Regions from separate parts of the Niveibacterium microcysteis genome, predicted to be linked through region 2. Evidence: predicted binding sites of a transcription regulator. Region 2 holds the regulator's gene; the other holds the start of a gene.

Region 1 (7,953 bases), 1.4 Mb from region 2:
AGCCGCCGGCGGGCAACCACTTGAGGCCGATTGCGAAGACCAGCGCCAGCACCGGCGCGAGCACGAAGTTCGGCAGCACTACGCCGATCATCGCAATCCCCATCACCGAATAATCGACCCAACTGTTCTGCCGCAGCGCGGCGGTCACACCCGCTGCAATGCCGACCACGACCGCGACGACGAAGGCCATCAAGCCCAGGCGGAAGCTCACTGGCGCGGCGGCCCACACCAGATCGTTGACAGTGAAGTCCTTGTACTTGAACGAGGGGCCGAAGTCGCCGCGCGCCAGGTCGGCGAGGTAACCGAGGTACTGCTGCCAGGCGGGCTGGTCGAGTCGGTACTTGGCCGCGATGGCAGCCATCACCTCGGGCGGCATGTTCGCCTCCGACGAGAACGGGCCGCCGGGCGCCAGGCGGATCAGGAAGAAGGTGACCGTCACCAGCACCAGCAGGGTTGGCAAGGCTTCAAGCAGCAGGCGGCGGAGGATGAACTTGAGCATGGGCGGCTTCAGTGCGCGAGGATGTAGAGGTCGCGCGTGAGGATGCGGCCCTCCGGGTTGTGGCCGTAGCCCTTGACCCATGGTTTGATCAGGTGGCGCACGCTGTAGTGGTACACATTGGCCGTAGGAAAGTCCTGCGCAAGGATGCGCTCGGCGTTCTGGTACAGCCGCGCACGGGCGTCCGCATCGGCGGTTACTTTGGCCTGCTCCATGATCGCGTCGTAGCGAGGATTGTTGTACTTACTGTCGTTGCTGCCGTGCTTGGAGTGGAACAGATCCAGCATTGTGGAAGGTTCGTTGTAGTCGGCAATCCACGCGAAACGCGATACCTCGAACTCTCCGCGGCTGCGCGAATCAAGAAAGCTCTTCCATTCCTGATTCACCAGTACCACTTCGACCGGCCCGATGCGCCGCCACATCCATGCCGCGGCAAGCGCGATCTTCTTATGGTTCTCGTTCGTGTTGTAGAGCAGCTCGAAGCGCAGCGGTCGTGTCTTGGTGAATCCGGCCTCGGCTAGCAGTCGGCGTGCTTCGTCTTCGCGCTGGGCTTGTGTCCAGCGTTGCCACTCGTGGACTACAGGTACGTAGCCTTCAGCTGTCTCAGGCGTGAAGCTGTAGGCGGGCGTCTCGCCGGTACCGACAAGCTTTTGTGCGATGACTTCGCGCTGCAGCGCGAGCGATAGTGCCTTGCGCACCCGCACATCATCGAAGGGTTTCTTGCGCAGGTTGAATGCGTAGAAGTACGTGCCCAGTTGCGGCCAAGTCACGAGCTCGTTCGGAATCTCGCGGCGGATCTGTTTCAGTTGCTCTGGCGGTACTCCGCCGTCGGCGGTCATGTCCATGCCGTTGGCGCGATAGCGCTGGTACTCGGCCGACTGGTTAACGATCGGCAGGAAGGTGACCTTGTCAATTACCGTCTTCGCGTTGTTCCAGTAGTGCGGGTTGCGCACCATCACGATCCGCTCGTTGACGACCCGCTCGGCGAGTTTGTAGGCGCCGTTTGAAATCATGACACCGGGGTCTGTCCACTTGTCGCCGTGCTTCTCTATGACCTTGAGCGGCACGGGCATCAGGCTTCCGTGTGCGAGGGTCGCGACCAGATAAGAGACGGGTTGCTCGAGTGAGATCAGCAAGTGGTGGTCGTCGAGCGCTTTTACGCCGAGTTCGGATGGCGGTACCTTGCCCTCGACGATTGCGGTGCCGTTCTTGATGTTGCTCGCCTTGCCGAGGTACCAGGCGTATTGCGACGCGGTCTTCGGATCGACCATACGCTTGAACGAGTATTCGAAGTCGTGTGCGGTCACGGGGCTGCCGTCGGACCATTTGGCATTGCTTCTGAGCGTGAAGCGCCAGGCCTGTCCGTTCTGGAGGCTTTCCCACTTCTGCGCCACGCCGGGGATCACCTTCCCGTTGGTATCCAGGCTGACCAAACCCTCGAACATTTCCAGCGCCAGGCTGGACTCTGGTCGCCCTTCGGACTTGTTGGGGTCCAAGGTTGCGGGTTCGGTGGCGTTGCCGCGCACGATCTCCTGCACCGGATGGAGTTTGGTGCCCGGCGGCACCTCGGCCGCGAATGCGCCGATCGCGCCGGATAGCGCGGCTGCAGCGCTAATCAAGCATGCAAGCCGTTGGGGCATGTGCATCGTTTCTGGGCTCCTGAATGGGGCGCATCCCGGTATCGCGCTGCCCGGTTGGGCTGCGCAGCGGTCAAGGGCGTCCGGCGTGTGTCCGGGCTTGCCGTACCGGGCAAAGCGGGCAAGGGTAGGCGTTCGGAGGGTACCGTGCAAGCAACATGCCTGCCTTGGCGGCGATCGGCGCGCTTTGATCCGCCTCAATCCTTGGTGCAGAACTTTGCCGTTAAATGCGAATCTGCCATTTTCCCGTCCAAGCAGACGGGGCTTCCGAACCGCTAGGCCAGAACCACACATGACACGCAGCCCTCGCCTGATCCATCTTTCTCACGAACACGCTTCGGCGCTCAAGCTCGCACTCGCGGTGCGGGCCCTCACGCCGGAAGACCCGTCTGCGCTGCCGGCAGTTGCGCAGCGGATTCGCGATACGTTCGAGCGCGAACTCTCGGCGCATTTCGAGGAAGAAGAAAAACATGTGCTGCCGCGCCTGGAGGCGGCAGGGCGAACCGAGCTGGCTGAGCGCACGCGGCGCGATCACGAGCGCCTGCGCGAACTCGCCGATGCGCTGGCCACACCTACGGTGGAAGGCGTGCGTGCGTTTGCCGCGGCATTGACCGCGCACGTCGCGTTTGAAGAAAACATCGTGTGGGAGGCGCTGGAACCCGGCGCCGGCATGTCCTTCGATCCGGACGCGATCTGATTGCCTGGCCGGGGTCAGCCCCGGTCCAGATCGAGGCCGTCGAGCAGCGAAAGATTGCTACTTACCGAGAACGACTCCATCACCTCGTGGTGATCGCAGCGCTGCTCGAACGGCGCTTCGATACCCTTGCCGTGCAGGTGGCAATGCGAGCTTTCCGGCGCAAAGTGCCGGCAGCGTCCTGCACAGGGAAGGGGGAGCGTTGCGGACATCCAGACCTCGGGCGCATTAAAGGGGATGGATGCAATTGTCCGGGTTTTGCACAAAGGTGCTTGTCAAAGATTGCGTCGCGCCAAGCGTGACGAATTTCGCGGGCCGCACCCGGCAGCCGTGAGTCACCGTCCCGGTTGTCGACTGCGCTGTGCGGGTGCCGGCCTCCTTGCTGGGCGGCGTCGCGCTGCACTAGCCGGCAAGCGCTGCGTCTGGCCCTAAACTGTCGCCCTCGGCGCTTGGCCCCCTGCCAGCGCACCCGATGGAGACAACGATGTTCCTGCGCAGACTTGGCGGCAGCCTTCTCGGCCTGAGCCTGACGCTGTGTGCCGGCGCGGCATATGCCTTCAAACTCGATCAGGTGCCGGGCGCGCTCTCGCGCAGCGTGGTGCCGGTCGACTATCGCGTCGAGCTGGACGCCGATCCTTACGCCGACAGCTTCTCCGGCCGCCAGACAATCCGCTTCGACCTGCGCCGCGCCACACGCGAGATCGTCTTGCACGCCGACGCACTGACGGTGCGCGCGGACGCGCTGGACGGCGTCGCGCAGGCCATGCCCGTCGAGGCGGACGCCCAGGCGCAGACCATCACGATCCGGCTGCCGCGCAGGCTGGAGCCAGGGCGCCACACGCTGGGCCTGAGCTGGCAGGGCCGTATCGAAGAGAACGGCGAGGGGTTGTACGTGGCGCGCTACCGCACCCCGGACGGCGTCGAAAAGCGGATGCTCGCGACGGACATGGAGCCGATCGGCACGCGCCGAATGATGCCGCTGTTCGATGAGCCCGTCTTCCGCGCCCGCTTCGACATCGGTGTGCGCACCCCGGCCCGCTTCACCGTGTTGGGCAACATGCCGCAGGCGAGCGAACGCAGTCTGCCCGACGGCCGCAAGGAAGTGCGCTTCATGCCGACGCCGAAGATGGCGTCGTATCTGGTCGCGCTCGCCGTGGGCGAATTCGAGGCGGCCCGCGCCACGCACGACGGCATCGAACTGGCGATCTGGACGACTGAAGGCCTCAGCCAGCAAACCGGCTACGCGATGGCCGCCACCTGGCAGGTGCTTGACTACTACCACCAGTGGTTCGGCATCCGCTATCCGTTGCCCAAACTCGATCAGCTGGCGGTACCCGGAAAGCGGGGCGCGATGGAGAACTGGGGGCTGATCACCTATGGCGAGTCCCTGCTCGTGATGGATCCCGACCGCGCCGGTTTCCGCCAGCGGGAAGGCAGCTTCACCACGATCGCGCACGAGATCGCGCATCAGTGGTTCGGCAACCTGGTGACGATGGCCTGGTGGGACGATCTGTGGCTCAACGAAGCCTTTGCCGAATGGATGGGCGTGAAGGCCGCGCGGGAGCTCAATCCGGCGTGGCGCGCACTCGATAACCTCGGGCACGAGCGCGACAAGGCCATGCTGGATGATGCGCTGCCCACGGCGAAGCCGATCGCGCGCGCCGTTGCCAGCGATCGCGCAGCCTTCGATTCCTTCGATGCGACCACCTACAACAAGGGCCACATGGTGATCGGCCTGATCGAGCAGTACCTGGGTGAGCAGGGTCTGCGCGATGGCATCCGCAGCTACCTTGGCAAGCATGCCTACAGCAACGCAACGGGCGCGGACCTATGGGACGCACTCGCCAAGCGCAGCGGAAAACCGGTTGCGGCCTTCGCGCAGGCGTGGACGACTCGCCCCGGCCACCCGACGGTGTTCGCCAGCCGCACCTGTGAGCAGGGGCAGGAACAGATCAGCCTGCGCCAACAGCGCTATGGTTTCGGCGCGATTGCCGGGGCGGACGAGCAATGGCCGCTGCCGCTGCAGTTGGCGGCGCAGGATGGCGCTGCTCGCGAGCGCATCGAGCTGGGCAGCGCACCGCAGGTCGTCACCGGCCCCGCCTGCCGCACGATGCGTAGTGTCGAGCCTTCGCCCTTCGATCTGTGGCGCCTTGCTTGGGATGACAACAGCCTGCACGCCTTGCTGGCGCGCTTCCCGCAACTCAGTTCGGAGCAGCGCGCACGCCTGCTGGGCGATGCCTGGGCGCTCGCGCAAACCGGCGACGTGCGGATCGATACGGTCGTTGCGATGCTCGACGCGCTGCCGGTGTCCGATACGCCGCAAACCTGGAGCAGCGCGATTGCTGTGATGCGTGCGGTACGCGGGTTCGCACGCAACACGCCACACGCGGCCGCTTGGGATGCTCGTGTGCGTGGCTGGCTGGCGCCGGTGGGCGAGCGGCTGGCGGCGCTGCCGACCGATCAGCAGGAGCAACCCGCGTTCGCGATCTTGATTGCCGACGTGGAAACCTTGCGCGGCTTGGCGGGCGATGTTGGCGTGATCGGGCTGGCGCGCCAGCAATTCGCGCGCGCCGAGCCAAATGTGTCGCGCGATCGTTATGTGGGTTTGCTGCAGGTGTTCGCCGCCCACGCAACGCCAGCCGAATTCGACGCCCTGCTTGCACGCAGCCGGGAGAACCGCGATACCGGCCTCGAATGGGCTTACGGCAACGCGCTCGCATATGCACCGACGCCCGAGGCGGCGGAAAAGGTGCTGGCCCTGAGCCTCGAAGATGCCCTGCCGCGCGCGGTGCGCGACAGCCTCGCGGGGTGGCTGGCTGAGCACGGCCATGCACGGCAGGTGTGGGCCTTCACTCAGGCGCATATCGACACACTGTTTGCGCGCGCCTCCACCTGGGCCCGCCGTTACATCGTCAGCAGTCCGTTGGACGGCGCACGCGATGCAGCCCTTGCGGCCGAGATCGACGCCTATGCGGCGGCGCATCTGACGGATGACGAGCGGCCCACCGTGAAGCAGGCGCTCGCTGCCAGCGCGCGCAACATCGAAGCCTGGCAGCGCATTGGCGAGCCGCTGGCGCGGGTGCTGGGCTTGCCGGACAGCGCAGCCACCGCCTCGTCAGGCGCGTCCGAGCCACCGAAGGGGGATCCGTCATGACTGCGCAGCACCCGCTTGCCCGGCTGCTTGGCCACGCGCGCGCCTACCGTCGCGACGTCTGGCTCGCCTCGCTGTACTCGGTGCTCAACAAGTTCTTTGATGTGCTGCCGGAGGTGCTGATCGGTGTTGCGGTTGATGTAGTCGTCAATCGTAAGGACTCTTTCCTCGCACGCGTCGGCGTGCATGAGCCGAAGGACCAACTGGTGCTGCTGGCCGCGGTCACCGCGCTGATCTGGGTCGGCGAATCGTTCTTCCAGTACCTCTACGACGTGAAGTGGCGCACCCTCGCGCAGAACCTGCAGCACGACCTGCGCCAGCAGGCCTACCAGCATGTGCAGCGGCTGGAGATGGGCTTCTTCGAGCGCCAGCGCACCGGCAACCTGATGTCCATCCTCGGCGACGACATCAACCAGATGGAGCGCTTCCTCAACGGCGGCGCGAACGACCTGATCCAGGTGTTCTGTTCGTCGCTGATGGTGGGCGCGGTGTTCTTCGCGCTTACCGCCAAACTCGCCTTCCTGTCGCTGATCCCGGTGCCGGTGATCCTCTACGGCGCCTTCTGGTTCCAGGGCCGGCTTGCGCCGCGCTATGCCGGTGTGCGCGAGGCGGCCGGCACGCTCGCGTCACGACTGTCGAACAACCTGCTCGGTATCGCCACGATCAAGGCCTACACCGCGGAAGCCTACGAGGCCGAGCATGTGCGCCAGGGCTCCGACGCCTACCGGGTGCGCAATGCCGAGGCAATCCGCCTCTCCGCCGCAATTACGCCGGTGATCCGCATGGCGATCCTCGCCGGCTTTACGGTGACGCTGCTTTACGGCGGCTTCCTGACGCTGAACGGCGAGTTGGGTGTCGGCAGCTACTCGGTGCTGGTGTACCTGACGCAGCGCCTACTCTGGCCACTGACCCGGCTGGCGGACATGACCGATCTGTACCAGCGCTCGATGGCTTCGATCGAACGGGTCATGAACCTGATCGACACGCCGCTTGCGATTCCCTACGAGGGCCGTCACCTGCCGGCCGGTTCGGTGAAGGGCGCGCTGACCTTCGACGCGGTGCACTTCGCCTACGGCGAACAGCCCACGCTGCAGGGCATCTCGCTGACGGTGCCGGCCGGCCACACCGTTGCCTTCGTCGGCAGCACCGGCAGCGGCAAGAGCACGCTGGTGAAGCTGCTGCTGCGCTTCATCGAACCGCAGCGTGGCCGCATCCTGCTCGACGACACCGCCATCGGCGAGGCCAACCTGCAAGACCTGCGCCGCGCGATCGGCTATGTCGCGCAAGACAGCTTCCTCGCCGATGCGACCGTCGCCGACAACATTGCCTACGGTCTGCCAACGGCCAAGCGGGACGACATTGTCGCCGCCGCAGTGGCGGCTGAAGCGCACGAGTTCATCGCCCAGATGCCGCAGGGCTACGACACGCCGGTCGGCGAGCGCGGGCAGAAGCTCTCCGGCGGCCAGCGGCAGCGCATCGCGCTGGCCCGCGCGATTCTGAAGAACCCGCCGATCCTGGTGCTGGACGAAGCCACCAGCGCGGTCGACAACGAGACCGAGGCTGCGATTCAGCGCTCGCTTGAACGCGTCACCCGCAACCGCACCAGCCTGATCATCGCGCACCGGCTGTCCACCGTGCGGCACGCCGACACCATCTATGTGATGGAGCAGGGCCGCATCGTCGAGCAGGGCACGCACGACGCGCTGCTCGCGCTCGGCGGCCAGTACGCCGCGTTGTGGCGCCTGCAGACGGGCGAACGCACGGTGGCCGAATCTGCGGCCGATTCGGTGTAGGCTCGCGAACTTGTCACGCGAAACGCGTACAAACAGAGAACCCGAGGCGCCCGACAGATGGCGCCCGCAACACCACCCTCAACCCTGACAGGAGCAACACCATGAGCACAGTCACTCTGGGCGGTAACCCGATCGATGTCGCCGGCACCTTCCCGGCCCCCGGCAGCACCGCCGCCGAGTTC
Region 2 (7,953 bases):
GCCATGCGACGCCATGAAGATCAAGTCGCAGCCATGCGTTTTTGCCGCATCGATGATCGCTTCGTAGGGTAGGTCGCTTACCGACGTGTCGCAGTTCGCGACGACGCCGGCCTTCTCTGCCTCTGCGCGTGCAAGCGCCAGTATCCGTTCGGCCTCTTTCTTCGTTGCGTCGACAAACTGATCCGGCGTCACCGGGACCAGCAGGGCCCCTTCGCCGTACAGGGGTATCGGGTACTCCTGCTGCGCAAAGAAGAACGTGATGCGCGCCCCGGCTTCTTTGGCGAACTCGATCGCCCGGGTAACGGTGCTGCTGGACAATTCCGACCCGTCCGTTGGAACAAGAATGTGTTTGAACATCTTCTGACCTCCGGCGATATACGGCAATTTGATCTTAGGCGGCAACCAAGCGGTGGCGTTGACACCGGTCAATCGCGTGCTGCACTGCAATGACCGTCGCCCAAGCGCTGAGTAACATGAATCTGGGTGGTTCGGATGGGAGGCACCATGGAAACCGTCGAAAACGTAGCTGTCGGTGGTGAGGCGCGATCCACCGAGCATAAGCTGTCGCTTGGTGTGGTTCGGCAACAGATGGCTGCAAGCGTAGACCCCTTGGGCATCGTTGCGCCAGTGATGCACGCGCAAATCGCTTGGTGCTTGCATCCTCTGGAGTTTGCCGAGCGCTGGAGCCGCTTCTCGGCTGACGCCTGGGCGCTTGCGTGCAACGGTCTTGCGCGAGCGGTTGGGGCACATGTCCCGGATGTTGTGCGACCTCAAGCCGATGACACCCGGTTTGCCGACCCGGTGTGGTCTCAAAGTCCGTCCTGGGCCGCCTTGAAGCAGTGGTACTTGCTGTCAACGCGGCATGCGCAGGACATGCTCTACGCGACGCCCGGGCTATCGGGGACGGAGCGCCGCCGCGCGGCGTTCTGGTGGCGGCAATGGCTCAATGCCGTGGCGCCGACAAATTACTTGGCACTCAACCCGGTCGCACAACGTGCGGCGGTCGCCAGCCAGGGTCAAACGCTTCGGTCCGGCTGGCAGAATTTCCTCGATGACCTGCGGGCCGGGGATATCCGAATGGCTGATCCCGCCGATTTCAAGGTTGGGAAGAACCTTGCGACGACGCCGGGCGAAGTCGTTGCCCGCACCCGCCTGGTGGAGGTCATCCACTACACCCCGACGGCGGATACGGTTCGACAAACCCCGATCGTGATCGTGACGCCATGGATCAACAAGTTCTACATCCTTGATCTGACGTCGAAGAAGAGTCTGGTGCGGCATTTGCGCGATGCGGGCTTCGACGTGTACATCACTTCGTGGAAGAACCCCGATGCAGCGCTCCGCGACGTTCGTTTCGATGATTACCTGCAGGAGGGGGTGGATGCGATAGTTCAGGTCGCTCGCCAACTATCCGGGGCGGACAAAGTACATGCGGTCGGGTACTGCATCGGAGGTACGGCCTTGTCGATGTACATGGCATGGGCGAATCGCCACTACACGCCGGATGAGATGCCGGTTGCACACTGGACGCTATTTACGACTTTGGTGGACTTCGCCAAGCCGGGCGACGTGGAAGTCTTCATCGATGAAGGGAGCGTTCGCTACCTGACGCGGGCCATGGAGCAGCGCGGTTACCTCGACGGCCGCGACATGGCTACATCGTTCCGCTTGCTGCGCTCGAACCCGTTGATCTGGCAATACGTGGTTCAGGGCTACCTGATGGGCGAAAAGCCGCCGTCGTTTGACGTGCTCTACTGGAACATGGATACCACGCGCATGCCCTATGCCATGCATGCGTGGTACTTGCGAGAGCTCTACCTCAAAAATCGCCTGATTGAGGCCGATGCGCTGACCGTCGCCGGCGAGTCGCTCGATCTTGGGCGGATCACCCAACCGCTGTATGCCGTTGCGGCCGAAGACGATCATATTGCCCCGTGGCGGCAGGCATTTAGGGTCGCCAATTTCGTGCGTGGAGACAAGCGCTTCGTACTCTCGTCCAGCGGTCATATCCTCGGGATCGTCAATCCACCCGTACAGCCGCCGAAACGCGAGTACTGGATCGGTACGGCGCACCGGACCGACAGCGCGCATGGTTGGCGTGAGCGCGCCGACCACCACGCCGGAAGTTGGTGGGACGATTGGTTCAGGTGGCTGGACGAGCGTTGCGGTGAGCGTGTCGCGCCGCCACCCGTGAGCAACGATGCCTTTCCTCCGCTTGCCGCTGCTCCCGGTGACTACGTCATGGAACGCTAACGAGGCCGATGGATTACCTGCTGCTCAAATGTCTTCATGTCGGCTTCGTGGTGCTATCTGCCACTGGATTCATCGCCAGAGGTATCGGCGTCCTGATTGATGCGCCTTGGGTGCGCCAGCGTTGGGCGAGGGTGGTTCCGCATATCGTCGATACCGGATTGCTCGCCTCGGCCGTCGCCTTGGCCTGGACCCTTCGCGTAGCGCCGTTTCGTGACGACTGGTTGACCGCGAAGGTGCTTGGCTTGCTTGGCTACATCGTTCTGGGGTCTTACGCGCTCAAGCGCGGGCGCACACGCCAAGCAAAAGCGGCCACATTTGTGGCCGCTTTGTTGGTGCTGGCTTACATCGTGTCGGTCGCGCTGACAAGACGACCGACGCCATGGTGGTAACTACACGTTCGCGCGGCCAATCAGTCGGCGCAGTCCATCCGCATCCAGAATCTGGATGTGCTTCTGGTGGACGCTGATCAAGCCGTCATCCTGGAATTTGGAGAACGCCCGGCTCACTGTCTCCAGTTTCAGACCGAGGTAAGAGCCTATCTCCTCGCGCGTCATGCGAAGGTGGAACTCCGAAGCGGAGTACCCACGAAGGCGCATGCGTTGCGATAGGTTGATCAGGAATGCAGCCAGACGTTCTTCAGCGCGCATCGACCCGAGCAGCATCATGATGCCTTGCTCGCGGACGATCTCGCGGCTCATGAACTTGTGGAACTGGCGCTGCAGGGGTTCGATGCGGCGCGAGAGTTCTTCGAGCCGTTCGAACGGAATCATGCAGACGTCTGAATCCTCAAGTGCAACCGCATTGCAGACATGCCGATCCGTCGAGATGCCGTCGAGTCCGAGGATCTCTCCGGCCATCTGGAAACCGGTGACCTGATCCCGGCCGTCTTCGGTCAGGATGTCGGTCTTGAAGAAACCGGTGCGAATCGCATAGATTGCTTCGAAAGGCTCCCCAGCACGGTATAAATGCTGCTGCCGCTTGACCTTCTTGCGTGCAGTGATGAGGCCGTCGATCCTTTCAAGATCGACGTCGTCAAGACCAACGGGAAGGCAAAGCTCCTTGAGGTTGCATTGGGTGCACGCGGTGCGAAGATTGACGGCCGTCAGCGGAATCGTGGCGGGTTTTTCCAAGGCGGGTGCTCCAAGTGGGCTAGTTGATGGCAATCAAACGGCTCCGACCGAGTTCATGACACCTTCCGGCATCCACAGAGAGAAAAAAACAAACAATGAATCAGAATGAGCAGACGCCGGTCTTCGACCGCGATCTCATCCAGCGTTTCGACGTTTCCGGCCCGCGCTACACGTCGTATCCGACCGCGGACAGGTTTCACGAGGGCTTTGGGCGCAGCGACTACGCAAGACATCTAGGTCTGCGCGCGCAGGGCGGCCTCAAAAAACCCCTCTCATTATATTTCCACATTCCATTCTGCGATACGGTTTGCTTCTACTGCGCGTGCAACAAGATTGTCACGAAGGACCGTAGCAGGGCGGAGCGCTACCTGCGCTATCTTGACAAAGAAATGGGTTTGGTCGCCGGACAGCTCGCCGGCTCGCACGATGTTTCACAAATGCACTGGGGCGGCGGCACACCGACCTTCCTGTCGGACAGCGAGATCCGCGAATTGTTTCGTTCGATCCGCCGGCATTTCAACCTGACGCCCGGTGGCGAGTACTCGATCGAGGTAGACCCGCGCCGCGTTTCCGCTGAAACCGTTGCGCTGCTTGGGGCCGAGGGCTTCAACCGGATGAGCGTCGGTGTTCAGGATTTTGACCCGATCGTCCAGAAAGCCGTCAACCGCATCCAGTCTGTTGAGGAAACCGCGGCGGTCATCGCGGCCGCGCGCGCGAATGGTTTCCGTTCGGTCAGTATCGATCTGATCTACGGATTGCCGTTCCAGAGCGTCGAGCGCGTCAGCCAGACGCTGGATCGCGTGCTGGAGATCGCCCCGGACCGTCTTGCACTCTACAACTATGCCCACCTGCCGACGCGCTTCATGCCGCAACGGCGGATCAATGCGGGCGACTTGCCGAGTGCGGACCAGAAACTCGAGATCCTGGGCATGGCGATTTCGAAGCTGACTGACGCGGGCTACGTGTTCATCGGCATGGACCACTTCGCGCGGCCGGACGACGAGATGGCCGTGGCTCAGCGCAACGGGCGTTTGTATCGCAACTTCCAGGGCTATTCAACGCACTCGGACTGCGATCTGTTGGGCTTCGGCGTTTCCTCCATTGGCAAGGTAGGCCCGGCCTACGCACAGAGTGCGAAGACGCTTGAGGCCTACTACGAGATGCTCGATCGTGACGAGCTCCCTGTCGTCCGTGGCTACGAGATGATGTTCGACGATCAGCTTCGTTACGCGGTTATTCAGAGTCTGATGTGCCACTTCTCGCTGGATTACGCGGCGTTTGAGCAGGCCTGGGGCATCACGTTCTCCGAGTATTTTGCCGACGAGATCGAAGCGCTGCGGGCCCATGAGCGTGATGGCCTGTGCATCGTTGGCAAGAAGGGGGTCGAGGTAACGACGCCGGGTCGCATGCTGGCGCGCGTATTGGCCATGGCGTTTGACGCGCATTTGCGCGGTGATCGCGAAGTCGTCCGCTACTCCAAGGTGATTTGAGCCTCGGCCGGCCGCTACACTTGCGGATTGCCCTGAATGGGCTGCACCGGGATGTTGTGTGATGCCTGAAGCGGGATACCTTGCCGCGACGCTGATCGGTCTGCTGGGTGGAACCCACTGCGTGGGCATGTGCGGAGGGCTGGTTGCTGCGCTTACCGTCAATGCGCCTGGGCAGTCGCGACGCATTTGGCCGATCCATTTGGCCTACAACCTGGGCCGCATCACCAGCTATACCCTCGCCGGTGCGCTGCTGGGCGCGATCGGTTCGACTGGTTTCCTGCTGAATCGCCTGCTGCCCATCCAGATTACGTTCTACGTGCTGGCGAACCTTTTGCTGGTGCTGTTAGGGCTTTACTTGGCGGGCGTCACCGCGCCCCTCGCACCCATCGAGCGGCTCGGCGGCCGCTTGTGGGCAAGGTTACGGCCGTATGGGGCGCGATTCATCCCCGCCCGGACGCCACTCAACGCCTATCCGCTCGGGCTGGTTTGGGGATTCGTCCCTTGCGGCCTCGTCTACAGCATCCTTGCGACGGCTTTGGTGTCAGGCTCCGCCGCGCGCGGTGCGATGCTGATGTTGTCATTCGGTTTGGGGACCTTGCCCAACCTGATGCTCGCCGGCCTGTTTGCCGCCCGCTTGCGGAGCTGGCTGCAACGGACGTGGCTCCGGTTCGGCGCCGGGCTTGTCGTGCTTGGCTTTGGGGTGTTTGGGCTCGCCAACGCTGCCACGCTGGGTGGCAAGTTGTGGCAAGGCGTCATCTGCCACGTATAAGAAAGGGATCGCGATGAAAATCCTGCTCGCTACTGACGGTTCTGCGGCTTCGCTTGCCGCGGTGGATGCGCTGCTGCGCGCCGTAAAGTTCTTCGCCGCGCCGCCCGCTATCGTTCTGGTAACGGTACACAACCCGGTGCCGATGACCTTCGCCACGCGCCATGTCGAAACCAGCGCCTTGGATCGCTACTACAGCGACGAGGGGCGGATCGCGATGGCGCCGGCCGCGAGCCGCCTGCGCGCGGCGGGGTTGGCCTTTGATGAGCAGGTGTTGATCGGACACCCTGCCGAAACGATTGTGGCGTTCGCTGTCGATCGCGGTTGCGACTGGATCTGGCTGGGGGCACGTGGGCACAGCGTGCTTGAGAAGGTGTTGATTGGCTCGGTGGCGGCCCGCGTGGTGCAACTGGCGCATTGCCCGGTGATGGTGGCGAGGTGAGTGTTATGGATACGGCGAAGATTTCGGTGGGTGGCATGAGCTGCCAAGGGTGCGTTCGTTCGGTGGAACGCGTGTTGAATGCTCAGGACGGCGTGAGCCAAGCGCAGGTGTCGCTAGAGTTGAAGGAGGCGAGCGTGTGCTTTGATCCGCAGCGCGTCTCGATTGAAACCCTCAAGGCCGCGATCCGCGACGCGGGGTTTGAAGCCGACTGAACGTTTTGGCTGACGTGGCTGCCGATATGGTTCGGGGCCGCAAATGAAAACGGCCGCGTAAGCGGCCGTTTTGTTGTGTTTCGCTTGCGGTTAGAGCAGCGGAACGATTAACAGTGCGACGATGTTGATGATCTTGATCAGCGGGTTGACCGCCGGGCCCGCGGTGTCCTTGTACGGGTCGCCCACGGTGTCGCCGGTTACGGCAGCTTTGTGCGCTTCCGAGCCCTTGCCACCGAAGTGACCGTCCTCAATGTACTTCTTCGCGTTGTCCCATGCGCCGCCACCGGTACACATGGAGATGGCAACAAAGAGGCCCGTCACGATCGTGCCCATCAGCAGGCCGCCCAGTGCAGCCGGCCCAAGCAGCAGGCCAACGAGAATCGGCACCACCACCGGCAGCAGCGACGGGATGATCATTTCCTTGATCGCGGCGCTGGTCAGCATGTCCACGGCGCGGCCGTATTCCGGCTTTCCGGTGCCTTCCATGATGCCTTTGATCTCGCGGAACTGACGGCGAACCTCTTCAACCACGGAGCCGGCAGCGCGGCCGACCGCTTCCATCGCCATGGCGCCAAACAGATAGGGAATCAGGCCGCCGATGAAGAGGCCGATGATGACCATGTGGTTGGAGAGATCGAAGCTGACATGCAGCCCCTTGGTCTCGAGCGCGTGGGTGTAATCGGCGAACAGCACCAGTGCGGCCAAGCCAGCCGAACCGATCGCGTAACCCTTGGTCACGGCCTTGGTGGTGTTGCCGACGGCATCCAGCGGATCGGTGATGTCGCGAACGCTGTCAGGCAGTTCTGCCATTTCGGCGATGCCACCAGCGTTGTCGGTGATCGGGCCATAGGCGTCGAGCGCAACGACAATGCCCGCCATGCTGAGCATCGATGTCGCCGCAACGGCGATGCCAAACAGGCCCGCGAGCCAGTAGGCAACGAAGATCGCGACGCACACGAAGAGCACCGGCCAAGCGGTGGACTTCATCGATACACCGAGGCCCGCGATGATGTTGGTGCCGTGGCCGGTGGTCGATGCCTGGGCGATGTGCTGCACGGGCTTGTAGTCGGTGCCGGTGTAGTACTCGGTGATCCAGACCATCGCGGCCGTCAGCACGAGGCCGACCACGCAGGCGCCGAACAGCGACAACGCAGTGATCGTGGCGCCGCCAACCAGTTGAACCGGTTGCGGGAACAGCGCTGTGGTCACGAAGTAAAACGCGATCAGCGACAACACGCCGGCGACTGCGAGGCCGCGGTAGAGCGCGGGCATCACGTTCTTCATGCCGGGGCTGGCCTTGACGAAGCTGCAACCGATGATCGACGCGATGATCGATACGCCGCCCAGCAGCAGCGGGTAGATCACGGCATTGAGCGGGGCGCCCGCGACCATCAACGCGCCAAGCGCCATCGTTGCGATCAGTGTCACCGCATAGGTTTCGAACAGGTCGGCAGCCATGCCCGCGCAGTCGCCAACGTTGTCGCCAACGTTGTCGGCAATCACGGCCGGGTTGCGCGGGTCATCTTCCGGGATGCCGGCTTCGACCTTACCCACCAGGTCGGCGCCAACGTCTGCACCCTTCGTGAAGATGCCGCCGCCCAGACGGGCGAAGATCGAAATCAGCGAGGAACCGAAAGCGAAGCCGAGCAGCGGCTTCAGC

Evidence for each region. Region 2 encodes FNR, which switches genes on or off when oxygen is low (the NO sensors DNR and NnrR bind a similar motif). Its sites were predicted from a motif close to TTGANCTAGNTCAA; they were not measured.
Region 1: a site for FNR is predicted at 2,321-2,334, ahead of JY500_RS02925 (hemerythrin domain-containing protein). Genes of this name have one in related genera too.

Annotation. Positions count from the first base shown of each region.
Region 1 covers NZ_CP071060.1:633,190-641,142, forward strand. Annotated here, with positions in the region: gene oppB (oligopeptide ABC transporter permease OppB) at 1-499, opposite strand, end outside; gene JY500_RS02920 (peptide ABC transporter substrate-binding protein) at 508-2,142, opposite strand; gene JY500_RS02925 (hemerythrin domain-containing protein) at 2,426-2,830, shown strand; gene JY500_RS02930 (hypothetical protein) at 2,845-3,039, opposite strand; gene JY500_RS02935 (M1 family metallopeptidase) at 3,312-5,981, shown strand; gene JY500_RS02940 (ABC transporter ATP-binding protein) at 5,978-7,771, shown strand; gene tpx (thiol peroxidase) at 7,873-7,953, shown strand, end outside.
Region 2 covers NZ_CP071060.1:1,987,605-1,995,557, forward strand. Annotated here, with positions in the region: gene JY500_RS09030 (universal stress protein) at 1-357, opposite strand, end outside; gene JY500_RS09035 (PHA/PHB synthase family protein) at 589-2,253, shown strand; gene JY500_RS09040 (SirB2 family protein) at 2,262-2,642, shown strand; gene fnr (fumarate/nitrate reduction transcriptional regulator Fnr) at 2,643-3,383, opposite strand; gene hemN (oxygen-independent coproporphyrinogen III oxidase) at 3,479-4,873, shown strand; gene JY500_RS09055 (sulfite exporter TauE/SafE family protein) at 4,935-5,642, shown strand; gene JY500_RS09060 (universal stress protein) at 5,656-6,081, shown strand; gene JY500_RS09065 (heavy-metal-associated domain-containing protein) at 6,087-6,293, shown strand; gene JY500_RS09070 (sodium-translocating pyrophosphatase) at 6,384-7,953, opposite strand, start outside.